Regions from separate parts of the Vibrio sp. 1401 genome, predicted to be linked through region 2. Evidence: predicted binding sites of a transcription regulator. Region 2 holds the regulator's gene; the other holds the start of a gene.

Region 1 (3,425 bases), on a different contig from region 2:
AAGTTAGACGGCTTATATCCAAGTGCTTTCTTGGTGCTTGGGTATAAGGTGATCACGTTTTAGATCTCACTCACTTTAAATTCGCGTGATTACTACTACGCTTGTTTATATACCTTGTCGAAGAGGAGAGTCGCGATGGATTTAAGCAATGTAGGTAATCTGGACAGCACTATTTTGCTAGGTATCGTCAACGAAAAGCTACGTTTAGAGTGCGACAGTTTTGACGAGTTAGTATCAGTGTATGAGATGGATGTAGAGTCTGTAGTCGGCAAGCTTGATATGCTCGGTTATCAGTACGATCCATTGACTAACCAATTTAAAGCATATCAACGCTAAGCCTTTCATAACCCAAATATTTTAAGCCACCTTGATTCCGTCAAGGTGGCTTTTACATTGTAGCCTCGCGGTTGCGAAAAAAGCTTGCAAGTAACGCTTCTCTCTCTCTGAGTGACGCGTTGCTGCAAACAAGCGACGCCATAAGCCTTGGCCGAAAGGTTTACTGGTAATAAGACCTTGGCGAGAAAATTCAGAAATCGCCCAATTGGGTAGTGCCGCCACCCCTAATCCAGCAGAGACCATCTGAACTAACATGAGAGTATTGTCGGCTTGCTTCCATTTCGCAGGTTCTATTCCTGCTGGCTGAAGAAAGTGTTTTACGACGTCTAGCCTCTGTTTTTGAACAGGATAAGAGAGCATGGTTTGATCTGCGAGATCTTGCGGATCAATAATTTCTTTTTCCGCCAATGGGTGGTTGGTTGCGGTAATTAAACGCATTTCAAAGTCGAATAGAGGCTCGTAGTGGACTTCAGATCGAGGTTGGATATCGGAAGTAATAACAAGATCGAGTTCGCCTGCCAATAAAGCTGGGAGTGGTTCAAAGCCAAAACCAGAGGAAAAGTCCAATGTTACGCTAGGCCAAGCAAGTTGGTACTCCCTAAGTGCAGGCATTAGCCATTGGAAGCAAGAGTGACATTCAATGGCCATATGTAATCGGCCATTGACGTCTTCTTTCAAGCTCGCTAAATCATTTTCTGCTCTTGCGAGTTTCGGAAGGATATCTTCTGCAAGACGCAATAGGATTTCTCCCTCTGAAGTGAACTTCACCGGACGAGTCTTTCTCAGGAACAGTTGCCCTCCAATTCGCGCCTCCAAATCTTTGATCTGATGAGACAGTGCCGACTGAGTGAGATGCAAAGCGGTCGCTGTCGCCGTTAGAGAGCCAGTGTCTCGAAGCGAAGTGAGTGTCCGCAAATGTTTTAGCTCTATCATGAATTCCTTTCATCCTTTGTTGCTCGCTATGAACAGAATAGCAATCGTGTAAATAACTTAACGACAAAAAATGGATATGTAAACGTCTAGACGTCTATTTGTTGTTTTTATCTGCGAATCATGTCGCTTCATGATGAATTTTTTTAATAAACAAGTTGAATAAATGGACGTTGTTCTAATATCAGATGAGAGCGATAGTTTAGCCATCCAGACATCTCATTCTTTACCGAAAGATGCTCTGATCCAAACAAATTGAACAAAATTGAGAAAGGAATAGGGACATGGCGACAACGACTCACATACTAGGTTATCCACGCATTGGTGAAAAAAGAGAATTAAAATTCGCTCAGGAGAAATACTGGCGAGGAGAAATTGATCAAGCTGAGCTTAAAAAGGTTGGGGCAGATCTACGCGCCAAAAACTGGCAAACACAAACGGATGCTGGTCTGAGTTTTGCCACAGCTGGCGATTTCGCTTGGTACGATCATGTACTGACGACCACGTTGCTATTGGGTCATGTGCCAAAGCGTCACGCTGGTGGTTTCCCTAACCTGGATACGTTGTTTAAAGTGGGTCGCGGTCAATCTCAGGCGGGTTGCAGCTGTGCGGGCGCTGCGGCATCGGATATGACCAAATGGTTCAACACAAACTACCATTACATCGTCCCTGAATTCAGTAAGGACGATACATTTGAAGTGAGCTGGCCCCAACTGTTTGAAGAAGTCAATGAAGCGCTTCAAGCTGGCCACCAAGTGAAGCCTGTTTTGCTTGGCCCAGTCAGTTACCTTTACTTGGGCAAAGAGGTCGAAGAAGGGTTTGACCGCTTAACCCTGCTACCACGCTTACTTACTGCTTACCAAGCTATTTTGGCAAAGCTAGCAAGTCAAGGTGTTGAGTGGGTTCAGATTGATGAGCCAATTTTGTCACTGGAGCTAGAAAGCAAATGGGCTGATTCGTTTAAGCTGGCCTACCAAGTGATTCGAAGCGATGTAAAAGTGCTGCTAACGACGTACTTTGACTCCGTAAGCGATACGCTAGACAAAATTGTAGAGTTACCGGTGGATGGTTTGCATATCGATTTATCTACCGTCCCTAAGCAGCTTGACGATGTAGTTACCAAGTTACCGGAAGATTGGGTGCTTTCTGCTGGTGTTGTGAATGGTCGTAATGTGTGGCGTTCAGATTTAAGTACCCAACTCGAGCGTCTACAGCCAGTCAAAGAGAAACTGGGCGACAAACTTTGGGTTGCCAGTTCATGTTCTCTGCTACATAGCCCTGTTGATTTAGCACTGGAAACAGAACTGAGCGAAGAAGTAAAAAGTTGGTTTGCCTTTGCAAAACAAAAAGTGGCAGAAGTCGCCTTGCTTGGCCGAGCGCTCGATGGTGATCAAAATGCGATTCGCGCTTGTGATACCTATAGCCAGCCAATCAAAGCGCGCAAGACAGCAACACATGTGAATAAACCTCAAGTACAAGCGCGTTTAAACAACATTACCGCGTCACTTGCCGAGCGCAGCGCACCTTATGCAGAGCGTGCTGCGCATCAAGCTGAAGTATTGGGCTTGCCTTTGTTGCCAACAACGACAATCGGCTCTTTTCCTCAAACGGGTGAAATCCGGGTGCAGCGCAGCGCTTATCGTACAGGTCAATTATCTGAGTCTGAATATATCCAAGCACTTAAAGGACATATTGCTGACGCAGTGAAACGTCAAGAGGCGCTCGACCTAGATGTGCTTGTTCACGGTGAAGCAGAGCGTAACGACATGGTGGAATACTTCGCTGAGAACTTGGCGGGTTTTCAAACGACCAAATTTGGTTGGGTACAGAGTTATGGCTCTCGCTGTGTGAAACCTGCCATTGTAGTTGCTGACATTGAACGTGAAAAACCGATCACGGTTGAATGGTCGACGTACGCCCAGTCGCTAACCCGCAAACAGATGAAAGGCATGTTGACTGGACCAGTAACGATTTTATGTTGGACGTTCCCACGTGAAGACATCACACGTCAAGAAATTGCGCAGCAACTTGCTTTGGCACTGCGTGATGAGGTGTCTGACCTGCAAGATGCAGGCATCAATATCATTCAAATTGATGAGCCAGCCATTCGAGAAGGTTTACCACTAAAAAAACGCGATCACAAAGCGTACTTAGAATGG
Region 2 (3,425 bases):
AGTGCTCGGTAACGAGCTCGTCGCTATTAATCAGTATTTTCTTCACGCCAGAATGTATAAAGACTGGGGCTTAAAGCACCTAGCAGACAAGGAATATCACGAATCTATCGATGAGATGAAGCATGCCGATCATCTAATTGAGCGTATTTTGTTCCTTGAAGGCCTACCGAACCTACAAGATTTAGGTAAGTTGATGATTGGTGAAGATACCAAGGAAATGCTCGAGTGTGACTTAAAGCTTGAAATGGCGGCTATTCCAGATTTAAAAGATGCGATTGCCTACGCTGAAGACATTCGAGATTATGTGTCTCGAGATCTCTTCCAAGATATTCTTGAAGATGAAGAAGAACATGTTGATTGGCTAGAGACGCAACTTGGCTTGATTGAAATGTCTGGTATTGAGAATTATCTCCAAGCGCAATACGTGGACGAAGAGTAACGATACTTTCTAATTTTGCATACTCCAATAATAGTAAGAAGAAAGAGCACCTGACTCGAAAATCGGGTGCTTAACCCCGTTATCTGGTCTAATCTCTTTTATTATCGGCTTTTTAAGGATATTGCTCGCAATCTTGCCTATGAAGTTTGATTTCTATCCGATAGAATTTATGCCCCCTTACCTAAAAATAAAAAAGAGAAACGTCCATGTCTGAAGACAACCACCAAGCAGCCACTCCAGAAGAAGAACATCGCCAAAAAGCATTGGATTACCATGCTTATCCAACTCCAGGAAAGATTGCTGTCGAACTGACAAAGCCTGCGGAAACGGCGGGTGATCTTGCCCTTGCATATAGCCCTGGTGTTGCAGAGCCAGTGCGTGAAATCGCACAAAACCCGGATAACGTGTACAAGTACACTGCAAAAGGGAACATGGTTGCTGTTATTTCTAACGGTACCGCTATTCTAGGTCTAGGTAACCTAGGTCCACTTGCATCTAAGCCAGTGATGGAAGGTAAAGCGTTACTGTTTAAGCGTTTTGCAGGTCTTGACTCTATTGATATTGAAGTTAAGCACCGCACGATCGATGAATTTGTTGATACTGTTGCGAGCATTGCAGACACTTTTGGCGGTATCAACCTTGAAGATATTAAAGCACCAGACTGTTTTGAGATTGAAAAGCGTCTGATTGAACGTTGTGATGTACCAGTATTCCACGATGATCAACATGGTACTGCTATTGTAACGGCAGCGGGTATGCTGAATGCAATCGAACTTCAAGGTAAGAAACTTGAAGATTCAACAATTGTTTGTCTTGGCGCTGGCGCTGCCGCTGTAGCGTGTATGGAGCTTCTGATCAAATGCGGCGCAATGCGCGAAAAAATCTACATGCTAGATCGCAAAGGTGTGATTCACACTCGTCGTGATGATCTTAATGAATATAAGCAGCTATTTGCGAACAATACAGATAAGCGCACACTAGAAGACGTGATTGAAGGTGCAGATCTGTTCCTAGGTGTATCTGGTCCAAACCTATTGCCAGCGGAAGCGTTGAAGTTGATGGCAGATAAGCCAATCGTATTCGCATGTTCTAACCCGGATCCTGAAATCAAGCCGGAACTTGCTCACGCAGTTCGTGATGACTTGATCATGGGTACTGGCCGTAGTGATTATCCTAACCAAGTTAACAACGTATTGTGTTTCCCATTCATTTTCCGCGGTGCTCTTGATGTGCGTGCAAGTGAAATCAATGATGAAATGAAACTTGCAGCCGTTGAGGCGATTCGTGAGCTAGCAAAAGAGCCTGTACCTGAAGCCGTATTGAAGGCTGCAGGTGTTGATAAGCTAGAGTTTGGTGCGGACTATATTATTCCAAAACCAATGGATTCACGTTTGCTACCACGTGTTGCAAAAGCGGTTGCTCAGGCGGCGGTTAATTCAGGTGTAGCTCGTATCGAGATGCCTGAAAGCTACATGGCAGAGTAATATATCTTTCAGATGTGATACACAAAAATGGGACGCTATTGCGTCCCATTTTTTATGTCATTCATTTGGCTCGAGGCAAGAGTTATTACCTGAAACCTCTTATCAGGCTTTTTTATTCTTCGTCGAATGACTCAAATTCGATGCCCATTTCCGTCATCAGCGCTTTTACTTCTGTTGGAATATCATCAGGACGGTCTTTACGAAGGTCTTCATCTGTCGGAAGTGGCTGACCTGTGTACGCGTGCAAAAATGCCTCGCATAGCAATTCGCTATTGGTTGCATGGCGTAAGTTATTGATCTGACGGCGAGTACGCTCATCAGTTAGCACCTTTAAAACTTTTAGCGGGATAGAGACGGTAATTTTTTTTACTTGTTCGCTTTTTTTGCCGTGCTCTGCATATGGGCTAATGTATTCGCCATTCCAGTCAGCCATTGCACACCTTCATTTATGTAATCGGTTAAAAATAATTTAGGTGCTGATTTTAGCTGCATTTACCGCCATAAGCAAAGACATATAGACGTCTAGAAGTGTTGACGTCTCATTTTTTGACGAGTAAAGTGAACATAACAGCAAAGGAAGCGTGTTGATCACTTTATGTTACTCATTAGATATAGCGCATTCCTATTTAGAAGTCATTACCCGTGAAAGGATACACCCATGAGCACTCGCAAACCTGCGACCATTGCAGTACGCACTGGTATTGAATCAGACAGCCAATATCATGCTGTCGTTCCACCTATTTATCTTTCCACTAACTATGGTTTTCCTGCTTTTGGTGAAGTGCCCAAGTATGATTACACACGATCTGGTAATCCAAACCGCGGACTGTTGGAAAGTGCGCTATCTGAACTCGAGTCTGGAAAAGGAGCGGTTGTTACTAACTGCGGTACGTCGGCATTAAATTTATGGGTTTCCGCTTTTCTCGGCCCAGATGATCTCATTATTGCTCCTCACGATTGTTATGGTGGTACCTATCGTCTTTTTAATACCCGAGCTAATAAAGGCGATTTTAAGGTTCAGTTTGTCGATCAATCAGACGAACAGGCTTTAGATGCTGCATTGGCACAAAAACCAAAACTCATTTTGCTAGAAACTCCGTCAAACCCTCTGGTTCGCGTAGTGGATATTGCAGCTACTTGTGAAAAAGCGAAACAAGTCGGCGCGTTAGTTGCGGTGGACAATACCTTTTTGACACCCGTGTACCAAAAACCTTTAGAGCTAGGTGCGGATTTTGTTATCCACTCCACAACAAAGTACATCAACGGTCATTCGGACGTAATTGGTGGGGTAATCATCACCAACACAGAAGCGCATGCAGAAGAGCTTGCATGGTGGGGCAATTGTATTGGTGCAACGGGCACACCTTTCGATAGTTACATGACACTGCGAGGTATTCGTACGCTTGGTGCTCGTATGAAAGTACATGAAGAGAGCTCACAGCAGGTACTGGCTTACCTACAGAAACAAGCGTTAGTTAAAACTATCTATCATCCAAGCCTGC

Evidence for each region. Region 2 encodes MetJ, which represses methionine synthesis genes. Its sites were predicted from a motif close to TTAGACNTNTANANGTCTAA; they were not measured.
Region 1: metE (5-methyltetrahydropteroyltriglutamate--homocysteine S-methyltransferase) is a predicted target of MetJ. The motif match lies at 1,348-1,367, and genes of this name have one in related genera.

What each region holds. Positions count from the first base shown of each region.
Region 1 covers NZ_JAWOWF010000008.1:111,628-115,052, reverse strand. Annotated here, with positions in the region: gene R7Z77_RS06925 (DUF4250 domain-containing protein) at 136-336, shown strand; gene metR (HTH-type transcriptional regulator MetR) at 358-1,269, opposite strand; gene metE (5-methyltetrahydropteroyltriglutamate--homocysteine S-methyltransferase) at 1,551-3,425, shown strand, end outside.
Region 2 covers NZ_JAWOWF010000038.1:748-4,172, forward strand. Annotated here, with positions in the region: gene bfr (bacterioferritin) at 1-439, shown strand, start outside; gene R7Z77_RS17450 (malic enzyme-like NAD(P)-binding protein) at 646-1,923, shown strand; gene metJ (met regulon transcriptional regulator MetJ) at 2,036-2,356, opposite strand; gene R7Z77_RS17460 (O-succinylhomoserine (thiol)-lyase) at 2,582-3,425, shown strand, end outside.